DNA from 3 places in the Bradyrhizobium sp. CCGB01 genome. Region 3 is predicted to be linked to each of the others. Evidence: predicted binding sites of a transcription regulator. Region 3 holds the regulator's gene; each other region holds the start of a gene.
What was found. Region 3 encodes LexA, which represses DNA repair genes until DNA is damaged. Its sites were predicted from a motif close to TGTTCNNNNTGTGTTCNG; they were not measured.
Positions count from the first base shown of each region.

Region 1 (7,966 bases), 5.0 Mb from region 3:
CGGCCAGGTCGGCCAGACCAATGTCGTGTTCTTCACCGCCGACGGCCAGCAGGTCGCCTCCTACGACATCGCGGTGAAGCGCGACCTCAACGGCATGCGTACGGCGCTACGCCAGTCGCTGCCGGGCGTGCAGATCGAAGGCGTCGGCGAAAGCGTGATGCTGACCGGCTCGGTGTCGAGCCCGATCGAGGCCCAGCAGGCCGGCGACGTCGCCGCGAAGCTGGTCGGCGGCTCCGACAAGGTCGTCAACAACATCGTCGTGCGCGGCCGCGACCAGGTGATGCTCAAGGTCGTCGTCGGCGAAGTCCGCCGCGACATCGTCAAGCAGCTGGGCGTCGACCTCAGCGCCAGCCTGAATGCCGGCACCGCGGTCGTGAACTTCAACAATTCCAACCCGTTCTCGGTCAGCGGCGGACCGCTCGTCAGCAGCAACGGGCTTGGGGTCAGCGGCCTCGCCAAGGGCGTGGCCACCGTCAACGCCACGATGCGCGCGATGGAAAGCGCCGGTGTGATGCGGACCCTGGCCGAACCGAGCCTGACGGCGATCTCGGGTGAATCGGCGACCTTCATCGCCGGTGGCGAATTTCCGATCCCCGCAGGCTATTCCTGCGATCCGGTCACCCACGTCTGTACCACCCAGATCACCTACAAGAAGTTCGGCATCTCCCTGAACTTCACCCCGGTCGTGCTCAGCGAAGGCCGCATCAGCCTGCGGGTGATGACCGAGGTTTCGGAGCTGTCGAACCAGAACGCCATCTCCGTGACCCAGGCGGTGTCCTCGACCTCGACCAGCTCGATCACCATCCCGTCGATCCAGACCCGCCGCGCCGAAACCACGCTGGAGATTCCCTCCGGCGGCTCAATGGCGATGGCCGGCCTGATCCAGCAGCAGACCAAGCAGGCGATCAACGGCCTACCCGGCGTCGACCAGGTGCCGATCATCGGCGCGCTGTTCCGCAGCCAGGACTTCGTCAACAACGAGACCGAGCTGATGGTGATCGTGACGCCCTATGTGGTGCGCGCGGTCGCCCAGAAGGAATTGTCGCGGCCCGACGACGGCTTCGCGCCGGCGTCGGACGCCCAGACGGCGCTGCTCGGCCGCATGAACCGCCTCTATGGCATCGCGCGCCGCGTCGATCCGATCGACGGCAATCGCGCCGATTTCGGCTTCATCATCGACTGAGACGAACGGTTTGGGGACCGGGCAAGAAACGGGGCAAGAGGGGACAAAGCGATGACGAAGACGATCGCCGATCGACGTCGCAACCTGCGGATCGCGCTCGCGATGACGGGGCTCTCCGTCATGCTCGGCGCCTGCAACACCACCGGTGAGATCGTCACCCAGACGGTGCCGACCGACTATCGCCAGCGCCACCCGATCGCGGTGCAGGAAGCCAAGAAGTCGATCGTGATCTTCGTCGGCAAGGCCAGAGGCGGCCTCTCCGCCGCGCAGCACGCGGACGTCGCGGGCATCGCCCGGGACTGGGTGAGCGAAGGCACCGGTTCCGTCATCGTCGACGTGCCGGTCGACAGTGCGAATTCGCGCGCCGCGGCGGCGACCTATCGTGAAATCCGTTCGGTGCTCGCATCCGGCGGCGTGCCGTCGCGCGCCATCGTCCAGCATCCGTATCGCCCCGAGGATCCCGGCCTGCTGCCGACCATCCGCCTGAGCTATTCCAGGATCGCCGCGGTCGCCGGCCCCTGCGGGCTCTGGCCGGAAGACGTCGGCCCGTCGATCCTCGACCCCGGCTACAACGAGAACAGGCCGTACTTCAACCTGGGCTGCGCCACTCAGCGCAACCTCGCGGCAATGATCGACAACCCGGCCGACCTCGAGCAGCCGCGCGCCGAGACGCCGGTCTATACCGCACGTCGCGACATCGCCTTCGAGCGCTACCGCAAGGGCTCGACGACCGCGACCCCCTATCCCGAGGCCGACAAGGCCAAACTCAGCGACACCGGCAGATGACAGGCATCCACGACGAAGAAGCGGACGATCCGCGGCACCCCGAGGAACATATTGCACCGGTTCCTCGCATTTCGGTGCAGGCCTTTTGCGAGACCGAGCAGACGCTCACCGCCATGATGGCGGCCGGCGAAGACCGCCGTCTCGCCAAGGCACATCTCACCGCCAAGGGCGGCGGCCTTGCCGCGGCGATCGAAGTCTATGAGACGATGCCGACGCCGAACGTCATCGTGATCGAATCCGACGGCACACGCGATATCCTCGAAGGCCTCGACGATCTCGCCGGCGTCTGCGATCCCGGCACCCGCGTGGTCGTGATCGGCAACCCCAACGACACCGCGCCCTATCGCGAGCTGGTGCGCCGCGGCGTCAACGACTACGTGATGGGACCGGTCGAGACCCTCGACGTGGTGCGCTCGATCTGCAGCCTGTTCTCGGCGTCGGAAGCCATCATCACCGGCCGCGTCATCGCGGTGGTCGGCGCCAAGGGCGGCGTCGGCGCGTCCACGGTCGCACACAACGTGGCCTGGACCATCGCGCGCGACCTCGCGCTCGATTCCGTCGTGATCGATCTCGACCTTGCCTTCGGCACCGCGGGCCTCGACTACAACCAGGATCCGGCACAGGGCATCGCCAACGCGGTGCTGTCGCAAGACCGGCCTGACACGGCGCTGATGGAGCGCCTGCTCGCCAAGTGCACCGAGCGCCTCAGCCTCCTCGCCGCGCCTGCCACCCTTGACCGCGTCTACGATTTCGGCGCCGAAGCTTTCGACGCGATCTTCGACACGCTGCGCATGTCCACGCCCTGCATCGTGCTCGACGTTCCCCACCAATGGTCGGGCTGGACGCGCCGCGCGCTCGTGAACGCCGACGACATCGTGATCGTGGCCGAGCCCGATCTGGCCAATTTGCGCAACACCAAGAACATGCTCAGCGTGCTCAAGGCGGCACGACCGAACGACCGGCCCCCGCTGTACTGCATCAACCAGGTCGGCATGCACAAGCGGGCGGAGATCGAGGTCAAGGCGTTCGCCAAGACCATGGAGAGCCAGCCGATCGCGGTGATCCCGTTCGATTCGAAACTGTTCTCGACCGCGGCCAATAACGGCCAGATGATCGCGGAGGTCTCCAAGAGCCACCGCACCACGCTGCTGTTCCAGAACATGGCGAACCGCCTCGCCGGTCGCGGCGAGGTGAAGAAGCCGAAGCGCTCGCTGCTCGGACCGCTGCTCAGGAAGCTCAAGGGCAGGTCAAGCCGCGGGTCGGCCCCGCATCGCAAGGCGTCCTAGAAAATACAGGGCGGACTATCTGTCCGCCCGTTGCTGCTTCTTCGCCAGCAACTGCCGCAGCGCCGTGACCTTCGCCGCGGCCTGATCCGGCGGCAGGTCACCCTTCACGATGGTTTCGGCCTCGGCCTGCTTGCCTTGCAATCCTACGACGAGCGCGAGATTGGCGCGCACGCGGGCATCGGCGGGATTTCGCGCATTGGCGCGGCGCAGCGTTTCCTCGGCCCGCGGCAGATTGTTCTGGAGCATGTAGGACAGGCCGAGATTGGACAAAACCTGCGGCTCCTCGGGCACGATCTTCAGCGCGGTCGCATAATATTGCTGCGCCTCTTCGTTGCGGCCGAGCTGGTCGAGCGCTGCGCCTTGCGCCGACAGAATGCGCCAGTCCGGATCTTCAGGCGTATGCGCGCGGCTGAGCACATCGAAGGCCTGCTGGAAATTGCCGCTGTCGGCGAGCGCGCGGCCATAGCCGGCAAGCAGCGCCTTGTTGCTGGGATGATTGAGCACGGCCTGCTCCATCACCGCGACGGCCTGGGCGCGCTGGCCGGTCTCGCGCAGCGCCTTGCCGTATTCGAGGGCAACGTTGGGATCGCTCGGCTTGGCGCGATAGCGCTCGCGAAGGGCGTCCATGTCCGGCTTGGGGTCGGCCGTGGCGGCAGTTTCCGGCTTGCCGCCCAGGGCGCCGGTGACGTCCTCCAGACTCGTGGTCTGGCAGCCGCCGAGGGCGAGCACCAGAAGCGCGGAGAACAGATATCTCGCCGGGGGAGAGGCAAGGGACGAACGCTTGGGCATACTCTGATCACTCGGCGATTGATCAGAGATGCTTACCGATTAACGCTAAAGTCCCGTTAAGGACGCGGCCGCGACGACCTTAGTCGGTGAACTCGGCGCCGAATTCGCAGCCGATGCGCCAGCGCAGGCGGCATTGGCGGGAATAATCGGGCGCGAAGATGATGGTGAATTGCGGCGGCACTTCCAGAAACTCCGCCACGACTTTCACGCCGCCATCCGAGATATCCGTGATCGTGCAGTCCCGCGGCAGCGATCCCGCGCCAAAGTGAATCTTGGCGAGCCGGCTGCACACCCGACGTTCGCTTCTCCGGCGATTTGCAAGCATTTGAATTGTTCACCCGTTAGACCACGGCCCATCCCGCACCCTAGGAGTAGCGAACATTCGTTGGGATGTGCTGATGAGAGCCGCTCGCATTCGAGGCGTAGTGTCTGCGTGATGTTTACGACTGGTTAGGGATTTCCGGGCCCTTGAATCGTTCCCGTATTGTTCTTGCAGAAAAGGCCACGCTCTGCTACCCCTAATTGCACAAGAGGGCAGGCTGGTTCGGGCATGGTTCAGCGGGTTTCTACCGTCGCCTTTGAGGGGATCGAGGCCCGCTCGGTCGACGTGCAGGTGCAGGTCGCGCCGGGCCTGCCGGCCTTTGCCATCGTCGGCCTGCCGGACAAGGCGGTGTCGGAGGCCCGGGAACGCGTCCGCTCGGCGCTGATCGCCTCGGGGCTGGCGCTGCCGGCGCGGCGGATCATCGTCAATCTCGCGCCCGCCGACCTCCCGAAGGAGGGCAGCCACTACGACCTGCCGATCGCGCTCGGGCTGATGGCAGCGATCGGCGCGATTCCGCCGGATGCGCTGACCGGTTTTACTGTTCTCGGCGAGCTCGGTCTCGACGGCTCGATCGCGCCGGTGGCCGGCGTCTTGCCCGCCGCGATCGGCGCCAATGTGCGCGAGGAAGGCTTGATCTGTCCGGCGGCCTGCGGCTCGGAAGCCGCGTGGGCGAGCCCGGACATCCAGATCATTGCCGCAACTTCGCTGATCCAGATCGCCAACCATTTCAAGGGCACACAGGTGCTGTCGCGGCCCACGCCGAAAGTGCACGAGACGGTCACCTCCCCGCTCGATCTGCGCGACATCAAGGGCCAGGAAAGCGCCAAGCGCGCGCTGGAGATCGCAGCCGCCGGCGGACATCATCTGCTGATGATCGGTGCGCCCGGTGCCGGCAAGTCGATGCTGGCGGCGCGCCTGCCCTCGATCCTGCCGCCGCTGTCGCCCGGCGAACTGCTCGAAGTCTCGATGATCGCCTCCGTGGCCGGCGAGATCGAGGGCGGTGCGCTGACCGCGCGACGGCCGTTCCGCTCGCCGCATCACTCTGCGAGCATGGCCGCGCTCACCGGCGGCGGCATGCGCGCCAAGCCCGGCGAGATCTCGCTCGCGCATCAGGGTGTGCTGTTTCTCGACGAGCTGCCGGAATTCGATCCGCGCGTGCTGGATTCGCTGCGCCAGCCGCTGGAGAACGGCGAGGTCTCCGTCTCCCGCGCCAATCATCGCGTGACATATCCTGCGCGCTTCATGCTGGTCGCGGCGATGAATCCCTGCCGCTGCGGCAATGCGTTCGAGCCGGGCTATGCCTGCAAGCGCGGCCGCATCGACCGCTGCACCGGCGATTACCAGGCGCGCATCTCCGGTCCGCTGATGGACCGCATCGATTTGCGCATCGAGGTGCCCGCGGTGACCGCGGCCGACCTGATCCTGCCGCCGCCAGCCGAGGGCTCGGCCGAAGTCGCCGCGCGCGTGGCGGCGGCGCGCGACATCCAGCTCGCGCGTTACGCGGATGCGGGCCTGCCGCATGTCCGCACCAATGCCGAGGCGCCGGCCTCGGTGTTGGAAGAGATCGCAAGGCCGGATGCGCAGGGCCAGAAATTGCTGCGCGATGCCGCGGAGACCATGCGCCTGTCGGCGCGCGGCTATCACCGCGTGCTGCGGGTAGCGCGCACGCTCGCCGATCTCGACGGCGCCGAGAAGATCGGCCGGCTGCATCTCGCCGAGGCGCTGTCCTACCGCGCACTCGCGGAGGATGTGCGCCAGTTGGCGTGACCGCTTCGCGCGTCAACCCGGCGGTAACGAGTTTCCTTTACGCTCTGCAAACCATACGGCCCAAGAGCTCGTAAGCGAGTTCCCAAGAGCAGTTCACTCGGGCGTGGCGAGTAGCGTGTCATGTTGCGTTTCAAGATCCTGGCTTCGGTTGTTCCCCTGCTCGCGGCCGCGGTGTTCGCGCGCGGCGAGATCGGATCGGTCTCGCATCCCTGCATCGCGCTGGGCGACACCTCGGTCGAGCTCACATCCCTGTTCTGGACCGCCGGCGTCCATGTCGCCTTCACCGACGATCCGTCGCGGGCCACGGTGCGGGTCCGGATCACCGACGATGCCGACGAGGCAGACTTCGCGGTCGTCGACGACGGTCTCGGCTCCGAGCCCGACTCCTGCCGGGCCAATCCGGCGACGCGCCTCATCACGATTGCCGCGCAGCCGGTCGACGGCGGCCCGGTCATTTATCTTTCCACCGACGGTCCGGCCGATTATCGCATCTATGTGCGCTCGAAGACGTTCTCGCAGCGCGAAGCGGCCGCGCTGATCGTCGGCGCCCATGGCGGCCACCGCCCGCTCCCGCTCCAGGCCGCCTCGCTCTGACGCATTAAGAACTCGCTAACGCTGTTTGGAGGCCGAACCAAAGCCTCAAGCTGTTCGCAAGGTCGGCGAGACATCGTCGCACGCAGCGGCGGTGGGGTTTCGGACAAGAGTCGGGGTCGGTGGCGATGGGTCGGACGTTCCGGATCAAGGTGCGCATGCGCCGCTTCAGGCGACAGCATCCCCGCATCGCCTTCGCGATCCGCTCCTTCATGATCTTCTCGGCGACGTTCGGCGCCGCCTATGGTTTCGTCTCGGGCAGCCGGTCCGAGAATTCCGGCTACGATCCCAACGCATTCGCAATCGGCGCGAGCTTCCTGTTCGCGCTCGCCTGCCTCGGCCTCGCCACGCTCAGCATGCGGCTGCGCTTCGTCAACAAGCGGATGCGCACGCTGGCTGCCCACAACGAGGCGCTGATCGACCGCAATTGGGAGCTGAAGGAAGCGGAAGAACGCGCCCGCAGCCTGTTCGAACAGCAGGGCGATCTGATCGTGCTGCGCGACCATCAGGGCCGCATCAGCTTCGCCAACGACGCCTATTGCGCGCTCGCAGGACAGGCGCGCGGCGCGTTGGTCGGCACGCGCTTCGATTTCGACGTGCTGGAACAGGGCGACGGCGCCCGCGAAAGCAGCGGCACGCGCGTCCACGACCAGAAGATCGCAACCCCGCTCGGCGCGCGCTGGATCGCCTGGCGCGAAGGCTATGTCCGCCTCGACGCCGGCCAGCCCGCCGAATTGCAGAGCGTCGGACGCGACGTCACCGACCGCACCGAGACCGAGCGCGCGCTGTCGGACGCGCGCGACCAGGCCGATGCCGCCAACCGTGCCAAGTCGCGCTTCCTGGCGATGGCCTCGCACGAGATCCGCACCCCGCTCAACGGCATCATCGGCATGGGCGGCCTCCTGCTCGACACCACGCTGACGCCGGAGCAGACGACCTATGCCAGGGCGGTGAAAACCTCCGGCGAGGCGCTGATGGCGCTGATCGAGGAGCTGCTCGACTATTCCAAGATCGAAGCCGGCAAGCTCGATCTCGAGCAGCGCCCCTTCGCGCTCTCGACCCTGATCGAGGAGATCACCGAGCTGCTCGCGCCGCGCGCGCAGGCAAAGAAGCTCGAGATCGCCGCCTATGTCGACGAGCGCCTGCCGCTCGAGGTGGTCGGCGATGCCGCGCGGCTGCGCCAGGTGCTGCTCAACCTCGCCGGCAACGCCATCAAGTTCACCGCGAGCGGCGGCGTCGCGC
Region 1 is NZ_JANADK010000001.1:383,113-391,078, reverse strand. Features, by position in the region: gene NLM25_RS01795 (type II and III secretion system protein family protein) at 1-1,183, shown strand, start outside; gene NLM25_RS01790 (CpaD family pilus assembly protein) at 1,235-1,969, shown strand; gene NLM25_RS01785 (AAA family ATPase) at 1,966-3,255, shown strand; gene NLM25_RS01780 (tetratricopeptide repeat protein) at 3,271-4,044, opposite strand; gene NLM25_RS01775 (PilZ domain-containing protein) at 4,124-4,369, opposite strand; gene NLM25_RS01770 (YifB family Mg chelatase-like AAA ATPase) at 4,595-6,133, shown strand; gene NLM25_RS01765 (hypothetical protein) at 6,254-6,727, shown strand; gene NLM25_RS01760 (ATP-binding protein) at 6,853-7,966, shown strand, end outside.
Region 1: the regulator LexA is predicted to act here: its motif matches at 4,519-4,536, upstream of NLM25_RS01770 (YifB family Mg chelatase-like AAA ATPase).

Region 2 (7,966 bases), 4.6 Mb from region 3:
GGGGGCATCTTCCGGCGTGACGGGCGCTTCAGGAGACGCTTCGAGCGCCGGCTCTTCCTGCGCTCCCTCGTCGTGCTGCTCCATGCCGGGCGCATCTTCGACGGTCACAGGCTCGCCGGCGGCTTCGATGGCCGTCTCTGCAGAGGCAGCGGCCTCCTCGGCCGCAGGCGTCTCAGAAGAAACTTCAGCAGCCGGCGTCTCGGCAGCGGCAGGCGCCGCGGGCTTCACCGGCAGCGGCGGACGCTTGTCCATGCGATAGCCGAGCGCGCGCAGCACCGAGGCAAAATCTTCGCCGGCCGAGCCGGTGAGCGAGGTCATCGCCTGCGTCACCACAAAACTGCGGCCATCGAACGCGCCGGCAGGCTTCTCGCCGGGCGAGTTCTCGCGCCAGGCCAGCGCCGGCCGGATCAGGTCGGCCAGGCGCTCCAGAATATCGACGCGCACGGCGCGCTCGCCGGCCTGCTTGTAGCCGAGCACGCGATAGGCATCGCGCGGCAGCTGCTTGTCGACCGGGAACGAGGTGCGGCCCGAAGAGGCCAGATGCTGCGCGCCCGACAGCGACGACAGATCGACATTGTCCTGCTTCAGCGCCCACAGCAGCGCGGCCAGCGCACGCCCGGCGGGCTTCAACAGGCCGGGGAAATAGATGTGATAGGCACCGAAGCGGACGCCGTATTTGCGCAGGACCGCGCGCGAGGGCTGGTCGAGATCCTTCAGCTCGTTGGCGATCTTCGGACGCTCGAGCACGCCCAGCGCCTCGACGAGCTGATAGGCGATGCCGCGGGCAATGCCGGTGACGTCCTCGGCCTTCGACAGCTCGAACATCGGCCCGAGCAGCCTCTCGATATGCGTCTTGAGCCAGAGCTCGAGCCGGGCCTGCACCTTCTCACGGGGGCTACCTGTCAGGCGCTCGTCCGAGATGATGCGGATGCGCGGATGCAGCGCGTCCTCCGCGGCAGACAGGCGCGCCACGGCGTCGCCGGTCCAGCGGATGGTGCCCTCCGAGGTCAGCACGAACTGATCGTCCGGCGCATTGCCCAGTTTCTCGGCGCGCGCGTTGATCTCGCCGGCGAGCACCGCTTGCGCTGCAGCCTGCAAGGCTTTCGCGTCGGAGCCGGCTTCCGCCGCATCCGGTGCAAAGGTGAAGCCGTCGAGGCGGCCGATGACATGGCCTTCGACGATGACTTCGCCGGTCTTGCCGATTTCCGTATTCAAGCTCGTGTTCTCCCGCAGGCGGCGCATCAATACACTGGTCCGGCGATCAACGAAACGCTCAGTCAAGCGTTCGTGGAGCGCATCCGATAATTTATTTTCGACCTCCCGCGCGATCCCCTGCCAGCGTTCGGGGTCTTTCAGCCAGTCCGGGCGGTTGGCGACGAAGGTCCAGGTGCGGATCTGCGCGATCCGGGCCGACAGCGTGTCGATGTCGCCGTCGATGCGGTCGGCCTGGTCGACCTGGGCGGCAAACCAGGCATCGGGAATGCATCCCTTCTGCATCAGGAAGCCGTAGAGCGTGGTGACGAGCTCGGCATGGGCGGCCGGCGACAGCTTTCGGTAATCCGGGACCTGGCAGGCCTCCCAGAGGCGCTCCACCGCCGCCTTGCCATGCGCGACGTCGCGCACCTCGACGTCGCGGGCGGCGTGGTCGAGCACGCGCATGTCCTCGGCGATCGGCGCGCGCGTCAGCGCCTCATGGCCGGGGGCGAGGTTCAGGGACACCTGGAGCGCGCCGAGCGAGGAGAAATCCAGCTTCGAATTGCGCCATTGCAGCATCTTCACGGGGTCGAAGGTGTGGTTCTGGAGCGCGTTGACCAGCTCGGGCTCGAACGGCGCGCAGCGGCCCGTCGTCCCGAAGGTGCCGTTGCGCGTGGCGCGGCCGGCGCGGCCGGCGATCTGCGCGAACTCGGACGGCGTCAGGCGGCGGAACTGGTAGCCGTCGAACTTGCGGTCGGAGGCAAAGGCGACATGGTCGACGTCGAGATTGAGGCCCATGCCGACGGCGTCGGTGGCGACGAGGTAATCGACATCGCCGTTCTGGAACATCTCGACCTGCGCGTTCCGTGTGCGCGGCGACAGCGATCCCAGCACCACGGCGGCGCCGCCATGCTGGCGGCGGATCAGCTCGGCGATGGCGTAGACCTCGTCGGCGGAGAAGGCGACGATGGCGGTGCGGCGCGGCTGGCGCGTGATCTTGCGATCGCCGGCAAATTCCAGCTGCGACAGGCGCGGCCGCGTGATCATGGACACGCCGGGCAAGAGCCGCTCGATGATCGGGCGCATCGTGGCGGCGCCCAAGAGCAGCGTCTCGTCGCGGCCGCGGCGGTTGAGGATGCGATCGGTGAAGACGTGGCCGCGCTCCAGATCAGATGCGATCTGGACCTCGTCGACGGCCAGGAACGAGACGTCGAGGTCGCGCGGCATCGCCTCGACGGTGGAGACCCAGTAGCGCGGCGATTTCGGCTTGATCTTCTCCTCGCCGGTCACGAGCGCGACGGCTTCGCTGCCGACCCGCGCGGCGATCTTGTTGTAGACCTCGCGCGCGAGCAGCCGCAGCGGCAGCCCGATCATCCCCGAGGGATGCGCCAGCATCCGCTCGATGGCGAGATGGGTCTTGCCGGTGTTGGTCGGCCCGAGCACCGCAGTGACGCCAGCGCCAGGCGCGCGCTCGGAAGCGAAGGGGGAGGAAGAGAAGGCCATGTCTGGGGATTAGGTAGTGGCGATTTGGGCGAATGTCAGTGCTGTCTGGGGCGTTGCGGGGGCTGGATCTGCTCCTCATCCTGAGGAGCGCGTCAGCGCGTCTCGAAGGATGAAGGCCCGGCTGGTGCAGCCGAGCAAGCCAAGCCCCTCGCCCTTCGAGACGGCCGCTGATGCGGCCTCCTCAGGGTGAGGGGCACACCGAGTGGGTGGGAGCACGTCCCCCAAACCTCGCGCAACTGTCTCACTTTGCGACGCTTTTCCCGTTGGCCTTAAGCTTCGGAACGACTCTAGAACGAATCGCGGCCGAATCGCTGACTCCCCGTTGAGTCCCGTTCCGTTCACGCAACATGTCGCGGGGCTCGTATTATTTGTGCACTAGATGGAGTTTTGCCCTGCCGCACAAGCGGCGTTTCGATGACCGGTTCCTTAAAATTGGGGACGGCGCGGAGTCGAATCAGAATCGGGGTGGAGTCAAATGGATTCCCGGTCCCCGACCCCCAAACTCATATTCGTGAAAACAACCCCATGCACAGTAGGCAAGTTATTGAATTTGCTTGACTTATTTTTCGGCCTTTGAGGCGGGTCGTAGCCCTCATGAGCGAAGCGACATGCGGGGCTTCTCTCGCGGTCGCAGTCCCGGATATCGCTTCGCTCATCCGGGCTACGGCCGCAGGGCTTTACTGCGTCTTCGCGACCCGCGGCGGCTGGGGGGAGGTGATGAAGCTGGTCGCTTCCAGCATCGCCGGCCCCAAGGGCGTCGGCACTTTCAGCCAGAACGGAACCAGGATGCGGGTGCCGGCCACGGGGGCGAACGCGATCTCGATGTTGCGCTGGGCGGCGAGGTATTTGATCACGGGGCGGTCGGGGATGTAGCCGGCCACAGGCACGAAATAGAGCGAGCAGACCACGACCGGGCCCTTGTACCCCTTCTCCGCCTTCACCGTCTCCATGCGCTTGAAATCGAGCTTGAGGTCGTAGCGCATGCGGCCGTCGAACACCGGGGCGGCGTTGTGGCAGGCATCCGGCGTCACGGGATCGCCTGTGCCGGGCACGCGCAGCAGCGAGGCCGTCATCGGATCCCAGACGCCGCGGCGATGCGCGTCGGTGACGACGATGCGGTCGGCATCGACCGGCGGCTCCGGCACGATGCCGAACTCCTTCACATTGCCCTTGTCGAGCGTGATGCGGATCTCTTCGGTCTTCTTCGAGGTGGTGGTGGAGGCCTGGTAGCCGGTCGCGACCAGCGCGCCGTTGACGACGCGCCCCTGCGAGGCGCCGGTGCCGGACCCGCCCGCGAACGATTTCAGCAGCCCCGTGGTGCCGCCTGAGGCCGCGGCCGCGAACACGTCGTCGCCGATGTCGATGTTCCAGGCGCCCTTGCCGACGGGAATGCCGGCCAGCGTCGCCTCATACTGCGCCTCGAGCTTGCCCTGCGCCGCCACGGGATCCGCCCCCCAGGCCATGACCAGCCCGCAAAGGGCCGCGAAGGCCAGCCGGCCGGCGGAGTGCCGCCGGGGCAGATGTCGAAAAGATGTGAGCACGAAACAATCCAATCGGGGCGCGAACGGTTGTTACTTAAGCCAAAAACTGGGTCAAACAATGAGTCCGGGCGTGAGCTTTGCGGAACTCCACCGGACTATTCGTGTGCGAATACGCCCTTTATGTGATGGTAAGGCGCGCTAATCATTGCCGTTTTTGTGATCGGGATGGGTCAGGAGAGCGCACCTCCCTCCGCCTCCTCCGCCGTCATGCCCCGGCTTGACCGGGGCATCCAGTACGCCGCGGCCCCTCTGGTCATCGCAGGCGCCTCGGCGTACTGGATCGCCCGGTCCCGGCTCCGCCAAGGCTACGCCGGGCCCACGGGGGCGCTCGGCCGCCGAAGCTTCGGCGAAGGCGGCGAGCCGGGCGATGACACCTGCCGTGGGGCAAGAAACCTGCCCAAAACCTTGACTACCCGCCCCTTCCCCCCTATACGTCCGCCCGCTCCCTGCAAGGACAGAGAATTAGCCCCCGTGGCGCCCAGAATGGCGGCCGCAACCCGTTGGGGGACAGGACAAGGATTTTAGAGATGTCTCGCCGCTGCGAACTGACGGCCAAGGGCCCCCTCGTCGGCCACAAGGTCAGCCACTCCAACATCAAGACCAAGCGCCGCTTCCTGCCGAACCTCGTCAACGTGACGTTCATGAGCGAAGCCCTGGAGCGCAACGTGCGCCTGCGCGTCTCGACCAACGCGGTCAAGAGCGTCGACCACAATGGCGGCCTCGATGCCTTCCTGCTCAAGGCCAAGGCCGACTTGCTGTCGCCGCGCGCCCTCGAGCTGAAGCGAGCCATCCAGAAGAAGGTCGGCGACGCGCCGGTCAAGAAGGCCAGCTAATCCAATTTTGAAATCGCGCGGGGGCTAGGTTGCGTCGCGTGGCGTAGGCTTAGCCAGTCAAGTTTTGCGTTGACGGCCGGATCGGAAGATCCGGCCGTTTTTGTTTTTTGAGCACAAGATCGTTTGGATATCCTGTCTTTTCGGTCGAGCAACGAGGGAAACGAGTATAAGGTTGCCTGCAACTACCATTTGCATCCAAAGATATTCTCTCGTTTGAATGACAATTGTGCTCACGAATTTTCTTGATGGAAGCCTCTGTCGAGGATGTTCCTGGGCAGTGCAGGACGAAACCGAGCTCGCCGAACGTATTGCTCGTGTTGCTCTTGGTCAGTCTCGCCACGTCGCCAAGATCCTTGCCGGTCTAAATAACTCTCCCCCACCAAGCACGAAAGCCGCGCAAGCAGCTGCGATCAAACTACTGACGGTGCCTGAGGGGAAAGAGACATGGCACCGCGATGGCTGGATATTTCAAACGATGTCATGGCTCGTAGCTACGCAGGCGAGCCCATCATCGCTCACAAGGGCGCCGCACATGATCCTCGCCCACAAGGGATTCGACGGCTTGCAGCTCGAAATCGATCAGACTACCGGCCGTGTTTCGACAGCAGTGATCTTCGAGGATAAGGCAACGAGCAATCCACGCCAAACGATCACCGGCGAGGTATGGCCGGAATTTAAACTTCTCGAATCTGGTGATCGCGAGAATGTTTTAACGGCTGACGTAAGTGCATTGCTTTGTACGAGGCCAGATGTTGACCCCGACAAAGCGATCGAGAACATCATCTGGAAGCAAGTTCGCCACTATCGTCTCAGCATTACTGTCGGAAGCCAAGACTTCACATCGGATGAAGGGCGGAAGCAGCTCTTTAAAGGGTATGATGACATCGCCATAGGAGATGTAACGCGACGTCGCGGTGAGATTTTTTACGTAGAGAAATTGCGGCCTTGGATGAAGGCGTTAGCAGGCAAGACCATTTCGTTCTTAAGCTCGTAGGAATTGGAGAGTGTTTGATCCGGATACAGTAGCGGTAATCGCGCAAGCCCCTCCCCTGGAAGGGCTCGACCTTGCGCGTCTCCCTCAGACATTCACTGAGGTATATGCCGAGATCGTTGCTGCTCGCATTCAAATCCGCCAAGCTGGCACGGGGCAACAACTGCCCGAGAGCGTCCGCGACTCTGTTCTTTACATGAAGCGGCTCGCCTCTGCGGAGGAAGCTTTTGTCGCTGTCTCCCCTTTGCGAGAGGATCGTTCGGCCGCTGCCTTCGTAGCTGGATCGGCCCATCATGCCTGTATGCTAGCAGAGCTAGTCGGCTCCGTCGAAAGCCCTCGGCCCAGCTATCTTTCGCTTGATTCCATCTCTCCTGATGTCTCCGCCGCACTGTTGTTCTTGGTTGCTGAGGCAAGCACAGATGCTGCCGAGATCGCCAAGCGCATTCGACCTGCGGAAAATGCAAGTCTCATCGAAGCGCGGCTTCTAAACTCCATTTCTGATCTAGCAACCGGACGTCTAAGCTCAATTATCAACCGACCGATACCATCCGTCGCAGCAGTTGGTTCCGCCGACGCCGGCACAGTAGGGACTAATGCTCTTTACCTCATGATTTTGAGAGGTGTGTACGCACTCGCTGGAGAGATGCTCGGCGAGTCAACGGATTTGCTCGGAGCAAGCGCCTCTCAGATATTCGAGAACGCAATCTCTCTTTCAAAAGAACGCATCGAAGGAATTGGCTCTCCCGACGGCGAGGCCTCCTACAACATTTTCCCCGGGCCTCACCATCTCGCCAAGCTACTGCAGGCCGTCGCGCGGGACTTTCCTGCCTCAGCGCTCGTGGCTGTTCCTCCGCCGGATGGAATCCTCTCGTCCCGGTGGGAGGATCTAACGAAGCAAATGGCGAAACAGCGACCATATGTTTGGCGCAACCATCGTGAAGCTATAGCCCAAGGCTATCTAGAAACGGGCATATCGGCGGTGGTCAGCTTTCCTACCGGCGGAGGGAAGTCGAAGCTGGCCGAGCTCAAGATAGCGGCGTCACTCTTGCGCGGTGTAAAAGTAATCTTCTTGGTACCAACACTCGCACTGGTGGACCAGACGGCTACAGCGCTGAGCAAGACCTTCCCCCAAGCTCAAGTTCAGCGCGAATTGGTGGAAGAATTGATCTTCTCACCGGGCATTGTCGAGCCACTTCCGAGCATCAGCGTCCTGACTCCGGAACGATGTCTTGCAATGCTCAGCTTCAGTCGGGATGTTTTCGAAGATGTTGGCCTCATCGTTTTCGACGAATGCCATCTACTTCATCCGCGCAACATCGACACGAGCCGTCGGAGCATTGATGCGATGCTCTGTTTTCTCAATCTGAGTGCGATTGCGGATACGGCCGACATTCTGCTTCTGTCAGCGATGATGAAGAATACGCACGAAATCGCGGATTGGCTGCATGAAATCACGGGCCGTTCCTGTTTAGCGTTAGACATAAAGTGGAAGCCCACTCGCCAAGTGCGCGGGTGCGTGGTTTACGCATCAGAAGCGTTGAATGACCTTCGTGCAAAGCTCGCAGAGACGAGAAGAAGCGTAAAAAACAAGAGCGTACCCGCCGCACTCAAGCGAAACCTCAAGGCGCTACCATTCGGCTTTTTCTGTCTGCGTCAAACGTGGGTATCCAAGGCGCGCAATGACTACGCGTTGCTCCCGCTTCTCCGGGAAGAAGTGAATTTATCCACCGGCAATCGCCATGATGGAGGTTGGTATCTTACCCCCAACGGGAACCAAGTCAGCGCGGCTATTGGCGCTGCAACAAGCGCCACGGGGCTTAAGACACTAATTTTTGCACAGACAATTCCCCTTTGCAAAAGCACCTGCAATGCAGTTAATGAAGCAGCAGGAGATAAGGCAATTC
Region 2 is NZ_JANADK010000001.1:783,692-791,657, reverse strand. Features, by position in the region: gene NLM25_RS03435 (helicase-related protein) at 1-2,697, opposite strand, end outside; gene NLM25_RS03430 (DUF3108 domain-containing protein) at 3,375-4,160, opposite strand; gene rpmB (50S ribosomal protein L28) at 4,766-5,071, shown strand; gene NLM25_RS03420 (hypothetical protein) at 5,349-6,065, shown strand; gene NLM25_RS03415 (DEAD/DEAH box helicase) at 6,076-7,966, shown strand, end outside.
Region 2: the regulator LexA is predicted to act here: its motif matches at 2,975-2,992, upstream of NLM25_RS03435 (helicase-related protein).

Region 3 (7,966 bases):
CCTTCGCTCACGGCCTTGAACGCGGACAGGCCTTCGCCGTAGAGGCCGCCGCCGAATTCCAGCCGCATGCGCGTGCGGTCGGGTACCCAGAGTTCAACGACGCGAATGAAGGTCTTCATCGAACGTGTCCGCCGTCTCAAGCCGCACCAAGCATCGGCCATTTGGCTGCGGAACGGACGTTCAAAATTCAGGCAGGACAGCGCAAACTTCGTGCGGTGGGAGGCGGAGCGGCTTGGTCCGTCCAATGGAGCTTCGCGGGATGCAAGCGATACCATCTCGCCGGCCTCGGCCGGCGATGGCAATTTCAATCCTGGCCCGACCCGCCGGCCGGGATGGCTGTGTCAGCCGATCGGCAGGCGGGTGATGGTCGGCCGGCTTTCGGCGATCTGCGGCTTGTGCTCACGCTCGCCGACCGGCTGGGTCACCGGCAGTTGCAGCACTGTCGCGCGTTGGCCTTCGACGAGCTGCGTCACCAACACGTATTTGCCGTCGGGGAATTCGATCGCATCATGATGGCGATCGGGAATGTGCGGATCGATCTTACCGAACTTGCCGACGCGCGAGTTGACGGTCCGCGTCCAGATCCAGCGATTGTCGTAGCGGACGTTGTCGGCGAAGGCGAGCTCCGTTCCCGGCAGCAGGCAGACCGCGACGGTCGGATCGGCCGCGGAGGCAAAACCGCGCGTCGAGGTGCCGCGGAAGGTTGTCGTGACGACCGTCTCGCCGACTTCAGCAGGACGCGACGCGACGGCATGCAGGCTGTAGTCACACATCGGGTGCTCCTCTTGCAGGGATAGCGACCCACGTCTCTTCTCGAGGCGCAGGCCTCTATCAGAGTGGAAGCATGTTAGCGTCTGCCCGGTTGTAGGCAAATCTGCGGCTCGCCGCCGCAGGCCGCGATCACATTATCTTTTCCGGCTCCATGAGGAACAAAGCCTGCTCCCGCGCATTCCGGATGCGCGTGTCAGCGCCCTGCCGGCGCCGACCAGCCGGAATACGGCCAGTCCGGCCGCGACGGTTGCGCGACGGCGTTGCGGGCATTCCGGACTTGCTTACCCACAGCGGCGTCCTTGCGGACATGGTGTTGCGATTGCGCGGCGAAGGCCTGCGACGCTGATGCTGCGATCAGCGCCGCGGCGACTGTGCCCAGAATGATCTTGCGCATGACTTCTCCTCGAACCCAGAGGGCGCGCGAAGCAATGCTGCTTCGTGCGGCGTGCCGAGGATGTAGCGCCGGAGGAGGGGCCGGATAATCTGCGCGAAACCAGAAAGACTATCCAGCGGAAGCGGACAATCGTCCGCTCCAATGCCGGATCGGCGATGCCGATCGAAAAGCGCGAGAGGCGCCAAATCACCGATAGCAGGACGTCCGGTCTCAGTACTTCCGGTACAGCCCGATCAGCTTGCCTTGGATCTTCACCCGGTTGGGCGGCAGGATGCGGACCTCATAGGCTGCATTGGCGGGCTCGAGCGCGATGGAGGCGCCGCGGCGGCGGAAGCGCTTCAGGGTCGCTTCCTCGTCGTCGATCAGCGCCACCACGATGTCGCCGGTATCGGCGCTCTCGTTGCGCTGGATCAGCGCCATGTCGCCGTCGAGAATGCCGGCCTCGACCATCGAATCGCCGCGCACTTCGAGCGCGTAATGCTCGCCCGAGCCGAGCATGTCGGGCGGTACGCTGATGGTGTGGCTGCGGGTCTGCAGGGCCTCGATCGGCGTGCCGGCCGCGATGCGGCCCATCACGGGCACTGCAACGGGGCGCTCGCCGTCGTCCGCCGGCGGGCTGGAAGTCGTGCGCAGCTTGCCGAGATTGCCTTCGATGACGCTCGGCGTGAAGCCGCGGCGGCTGCCGGCGGCGGCCTGAAGCTCGGGCAGCTTGATCACCTCGATGGCGCGGGCGCGGTTGGGCAGGCGCCGGATGAAGCCGCGCTCCTCGAGCGCGGTGATCAGGCGGTGGATACCCGACTTCGAGCGCAGGTCGAGCGCGTCCTTCATCTCGTCGAAGGAGGGCGGCACGCCGCTTTCCTTCAGTCGCTCGCTGATGAACCGCAGGAGCTCGTATTGTTTGCGCGTTAACATCTCGACCAAAATCCCCCGGTTGATGTCGTTCGATTCCGAGACGCTGAATTCAGCGATAAGCCGCTGCATGCTCGAAACAAATCATGAACGGACACTATATGTTCGATACATGTTCCGCAACTGCTTAATTTACCGTGAACGCCACAAACTTCGCGGAACGCTCGCGAACGAAGCGGTCAGACGGGCAGCCGCAGCACCTCGCAAGGCGTGCCGGCTTCGGCCTTCGGCGCGAACGGCGGGCGCACGAGAAGTGCCTGTGCCGCAGCGAGATTCGCAAGCAGCGAGGAATCCTGATGGTTGACGGGAACGGCGGTGAGCGTGCCGTCGTCGCGCAGCTCCAGGCGCGCGCGCAGATAATCCTCGCGCTGGTCGTTGGCGCCGACGTCGCGGCCGAGCACCGCGCGTTCGCGGCGATGATGAATCGCCGAACGGCCCGCGAGCGCGCGAATCAGCGGCACCATGAACAGGAATCCGCAAACGTAGGATGACACGGGATTGCCGGGCAGGCCGATCACACGCATCGCGCCGAGCCGCCCGTTCATCATCGGTTTGCCCGGCCGCATCGCGATCTTCCAGAACGCCATCGAGATGCCTTCGTCCCGCAGCGCCTGCTGGACCAGATCGTGGTCGCCGACCGAGGCGCCGCCGGTCGTGATCAGGATGTCGGCGCCGCTCTCGCGGGCGCGGCGGATGCCGGCCGTGGTGGCCACCAGCGTGTCGGCGGCGATACCGAGGTCGATGGTGTCGGCGCCCTCGCTGCGGGCGAGCGCGTGCAGGGCATAGCCGTTGGAATAGACGATCTGGCCGTGGCCGGGCGTCGTGCCCGGCATCACGAGTTCGTCGCCGGTGGCGAGGATCGCAACCTTCGGGCGGCGGCGGACGGGCAGTCGAGGATGATTCATCCCGGCAGCGAGTGCCAGATCGCGCTCGGTCAGCCGGGTGCCCTCGCGCAGCAGCACGTCGCCTTCCGAAAAGTCGACGCCGGCGGGGCGGATGTGCCGTCCGGTAACGGCCGCTTCCGTGATCGTGATGCGCTTGCCATCCGCAACCGTGTCCTCCTGAATCACGACCGCGTCCGCGCCATCGGGAACGACGCCGCCGGTGAAGATCCGCACCGCTTCGCCGGCGCCCACCGTTCCCGCAAACGGCCGGCCCGCCGCGACCTCGCCGATCACGGTGAGCGCGGCATCGATCTTCGCCGCATCGGCCGCCCGCACTGCATAGCCGTCCATTGCCGACATCGCCTGGGGTGGCTGGGTCCGCCGCGCCGCGACGTCGCGGGCGAGCACGCGGTGGAAGGCTGCGTCGAGCGCGATCATCTCTTCAGGCAGCGGCTCTGCACCCGCCAGCACCGCGGCAAGCGCGTCAGAAACCGGCATCAGGGCCACGGGTGAAAACTCCAGCTGGGCCCGTTCGGGCAAATCGGCGGCGAGAGTCTTAGCCGAGCGCGCGCGCGGAGGCAAAGCACGGCCGCACAGGATGATTTATCCTGCGTCATCCGCTCTGATGGGCAGACGTCAAGTCCGCCGCGGCATGATCCGGAAGGCAAGACAGACCGGTATGAGGATGGCCATGGCGAGGACGAGAATGACGAGAGCCACGGCCAGCATCGGTCAGGTCCCCGGCTGCTTGTACGGACTGACGTCCGGCGCCGCGGAGCCCTGATCCTTGTCAGGCAACGGGTCGGCCTGGGATTTCAGGTCGGCGGCCTTGCTGATCAGCTTGGCGGAAAGCTCAGAATCCGATGTGGTCCTGGCGAATTTCATCAGCAGAGAGGCCTGCTTGGTGAGGTAGGTTTTGCCCAACACGACGATAAGTCCGATGTAGAATTCCCAACGGAGTCATGAGTCCTGAGGCAGGCGTTCGTTCCGGGAACTCTGTATAAAAATGTACAAAGGGCTTCGGTTCCTCGCCCCGGGCAAAATAGGCTCCGGATACGGCCGGTTCGCGGCCTGTAGCCTGCCGGCCCGGGATCAGATTCCGAGCGCCTTGAGGGCGTCCCCGACGTCGCGGGGCGTGGTCACGTGCACCGCGGTCAGCCCGCTGGACCGCGCTCCCTCGATGTTCTCGGCAAGATCGTCGAAGAACACGATACGGTTCGCCGGCACGCCGATCGCGGCCACGACATGGTCGAAGGCCTCCACATCCGGTTTGCGCAGGCCGATGCTGGACGACAGGTACAGCTCGCGGAAATGGCCGAGCAGGCCGGCATATTCCTTCGAGAAATGGTCGACATGCGGCCGGTTGGTGTTGGAGAAGGCGTAGACCGGCATCTGCTTTGCCGCACGCGGCAGCAACTCGGCGATGTCGGGCATCTCGCCGGCGAAGATCGCGTTCCACCCCTCCAGGAATTGTGCGTCCGAAATGCCGATCCCGAGCGAGACGCGCAGCGAGTCAAAATAGGCCTCGTCGCTGATCTTGCCGACCTCGTGCAGCCGGTAGGCTTCGCTGTCCCGCACATAGCGCGCGACGATGGCTTCGGGCTTGCAGCCGGCATGTCCCGCCCAGCAGGCGATCGCCTTGGAGAAATCGATGTCGAGCACCACGCGCCCGAGATCGAACAAGAGCGCATCAGCGCTGCCGGGGGAGAGCGAGCTCATTGCATCCTTTCACTCAGTATCGATACGGGTCGTGGTCGAACAGCGGGAACGCGCTGAAGACGCTCGGCGCATTGGTCGCGGTCGCCTGGTGCAGGCAGGACTTGTTGACCTCGGCGAAGGAGGTCGCGCCCAGAAGGCCGAGGCAGCGTAGTACCTCGTCCTCCAGGAGCTCCAGCATCCGCGTCACCCCGGCTTCGCCGGCCGCCGCCAGCGCCCAGCATTGCAGCCGGCCGATGCCGACCATGTCCGCGCCCGCCGCGATCGCCTTGACGATGTCGGTGCCGCGGCAGAAGCCGCCATCGACCATGATCTTGGCGCGGCCCTTCACGGCGTCGACGATCTCGGGCAGCACATGCATGGCGCCGCGGCCGTGATCGAGCTGGCGGCCGCCATGGTTGGAGACGTAGATCCACTCGACGCCGTGATCGACCGCGATCTGGGCGTCCTCGGCGGTGGCGATGCCCTTCAGGATGAGCGGGATCTTGAACGTGTCCTTGACCATCTTCACGGTCCGCCACTCAAGGCCCTTCTGGTAGTCGCCGCCGGTGGCGCGCAGGCGGCTCTCGCGAACATAGCGCTTGGCAATGTCACGTTCGCGACGGCTGTAATGGGCGGTGTCGACGGTCAGGCAGAAGGCGGCGTAGGCGTTCTTCTCGCTCCTCGCGACGACATCGGCGACGAAGTCGTCGTCACCGCGCACATAAAGTTGATAGAGCCGCAGCGCATCAGGGGCGGCCTTGGCGGTCTTCTCCAGGCCGGGCTCGGACACCGAGCTCAGCATGTGCGCCGCACCGAAAGTGCCGCACGCGCGGGCGACGCTCGCCGCACCATCCGGATCGAAGATCTCCAGTGCACCGACAGGGGCCAGCACCACCGGTAGCCGCATCCTGCGCCCGAACAGTTCGACCGAGCCGTCGACCTCGCGGACGTCGCGCAGCACGCGCGGCCGGAAAGCGATCTCGTCCAGCGCCATGCGGTTGCGGCGCATCGTTGTCTCGGTCTCGGCGGCGCCGACGATATAGTCCCAGGCGTTCTGGTTCAGGTTGATGCGCGCCTTCCGGATGAATTCGTGCAGGTTCTGGAACGGCTCGTTGCTGGCGCCGAGTTCGACGTTCCTTTCCGGCCGGATGCGGGGCGCGTCATTCATTGTTGTCCTCCCGAGAATTTGAAGTCTTGTTGTCATCGCCTATCGCGTCCGGCCCTCCAAAACCATCCTAAAATCGCATAGCTGCGAGGCGTAGGCCGGCCGGCCGATTCCCGCCTTGCGCGAAACGGTTTCGGAACGTTGCCAAAAGTTTAGGCCAGAGCGAAGGGATTTCTACAGTGTACCGGCCAGCGCGGCGTCCCGGCCTTGAAGAAACCTGAATGGTATTGTGAACAGCGGGCTGGATCGCCATTTGCATGGCGCTTCCCAAGCCCAAAGCAAAGCTCCGAGCAAGAAGGCCAGCCTATCCATGCGGAAAAACCTGCTGTTCCCCCTGGGCGCGCTCACGGGAGCGTGTCTGACCCTTCTGGTAGCGAGCCCGCACGGCGGAGTATGGGCGGCACGGGCGGCGGCGCGCGCGGATGATGCCTATTCCCGGCTCAATTTGTTCGGCGAAGTGTTCGAGCGGGTGAAGGCGAGCTATGTCGAGAAACCCGACAATTCCAAGCTGATCGAGGGCGCGATCACCGGCATGGTGACCTCGCTCGATCCGCATTCACGCTACATGAACGACAAGGCCTGGACCGAGATGCAGGAGACCACCTCCGGCGAGTTCGGCGGGCTCGGCATCGAGGTCACGATGGAGGAGGGCCTGGTGAAGGTCGTCTCGCCGATCGACGACACGCCGGCGTCCAAGGCCGGCATCATGTCCGGCGACCTCATCAGCAAGATCGACGGCGATGCCGTGCAGGGCATGACGCTGGAGCAGGCCGTCAACAAGATGAAGGGGCCGGTCGATACCCAGACCAAGCTCACCATCGTGCGCAAGGGCGCTGACGCCCCGCTCGACGTCGCGATCAAGCGCGAGATCATCCATGTGCGTCCGGTTCGCTTCCACGTCGAGAACGGCGACATCGGCTATATCCGCGTCACCTCGTTCAACGAGCAGACCACCGACGGCCTGAAGAAGGCGATCGCCTCGATCTCCAGGGACGTCCCGCCGGAGAAGCTCGTCGGCTATGTGATGGACCTGCGCAACAATCCGGGCGGACTGCTCGACCAGGCCGTCTCGGTGTCGAGCGCGTTCCTGCAGCGCGGCGAGGTCGTCTCGACCCGCGGCCGCAATCCGGAAGAGACCCAGCGCTTCACCGCGCATGGTGGCGACCTCACCAAGGGCAAGCCGCTGGTCGTGCTGGTCAATGGCGGCTCGGCTTCGGCCTCGGAGATCGTGGCCGGCGCGCTGCATGACCACAAGCGCGCGACCATCATCGGCACGCGCTCGTTCGGCAAGGGCTCGGTGCAGACCATCATTCCGCTCGGCGCCGGCAACGGTGCACTGGCGCTGACCACCGCGCGCTACTACACGCCCTCGGGCCGCTCGATCCAGGCCCAGGGCATCGCGCCCGACATCGAGATCCTGCAGGACGTGCCGCCCGAGTTGAAGGGCCGGATGGACACCATGGCGGAATCCCAGATGCGCGGCCATCTGCAGAACGCCGACGGCAATGAACAGACGGGATCGCAATCCTACGTTCCGCCGGAAGAGAAGGACGACAAGGCCCTGCACGCGGCCTACGACTTCCTGCACGGCGTGACCGCGAATGCGGTCGCCGCCAAGCCTGCGCCGAAGGCTGCGGTGCCGAACTAAGCTTACGATTCCACATATCGCCCGGGAGCGGATGACCGCTCCCGGGCGAATTCGTTTTGGGACCCCGTCTCAGCTCGGGTTCATGGCCGCAAAGGTGGCCTCGTAGCGGCCGTCGCGCTCGGCCCAGCGGCGGGCGCGGTCGCGTTCGACCAGCACTTCGTCGTGCGGATGAACGCGCAGCTCCAGCAATTGCATGACTTCCGCGATGTAGGCATCGAGCGGCATGGCACGCGTATCGCTTGCCTGCTGCGCGCCGGTGAGCTCGGTCTGCACATAGGGCGGCGCGAGCTCCAGCACCTCGACCGGGATCTTGCGGAGCTGATGGCGCAACGACTGGAGCCAGGAATGCAGGAACGCCTTGCTGGCACAGTAGGCGGGGAAGTCGGCACGCGGCACGAAGGCGAGGTTCGAGCTGGTGGCGATGACCGTCGCGTTCGGCCGCCGTTTCAGGAGCGGCAGGAATGTCGCCGTCACACGCAGCGTGCCCAGAATGTTGG
Region 3 is NZ_JANADK010000001.1:5,388,717-5,396,682, reverse strand. Features, by position in the region: gene NLM25_RS24905 (GAF domain-containing protein) at 1-119, opposite strand, end outside; gene NLM25_RS24900 (hypothetical protein) at 342-773, opposite strand; gene NLM25_RS24895 (hypothetical protein) at 965-1,165, opposite strand; gene lexA (transcriptional repressor LexA) at 1,376-2,077, opposite strand; gene glp (gephyrin-like molybdotransferase Glp) at 2,254-3,465, opposite strand; gene NLM25_RS24880 (hypothetical protein) at 3,691-3,885, opposite strand; gene NLM25_RS24875 (HAD family phosphatase) at 4,051-4,677, opposite strand; gene NLM25_RS24870 (alpha-hydroxy acid oxidase) at 4,691-5,824, opposite strand; gene NLM25_RS24865 (S41 family peptidase) at 6,132-7,469, shown strand; gene NLM25_RS24860 (SDR family oxidoreductase) at 7,539-7,966, opposite strand, start outside.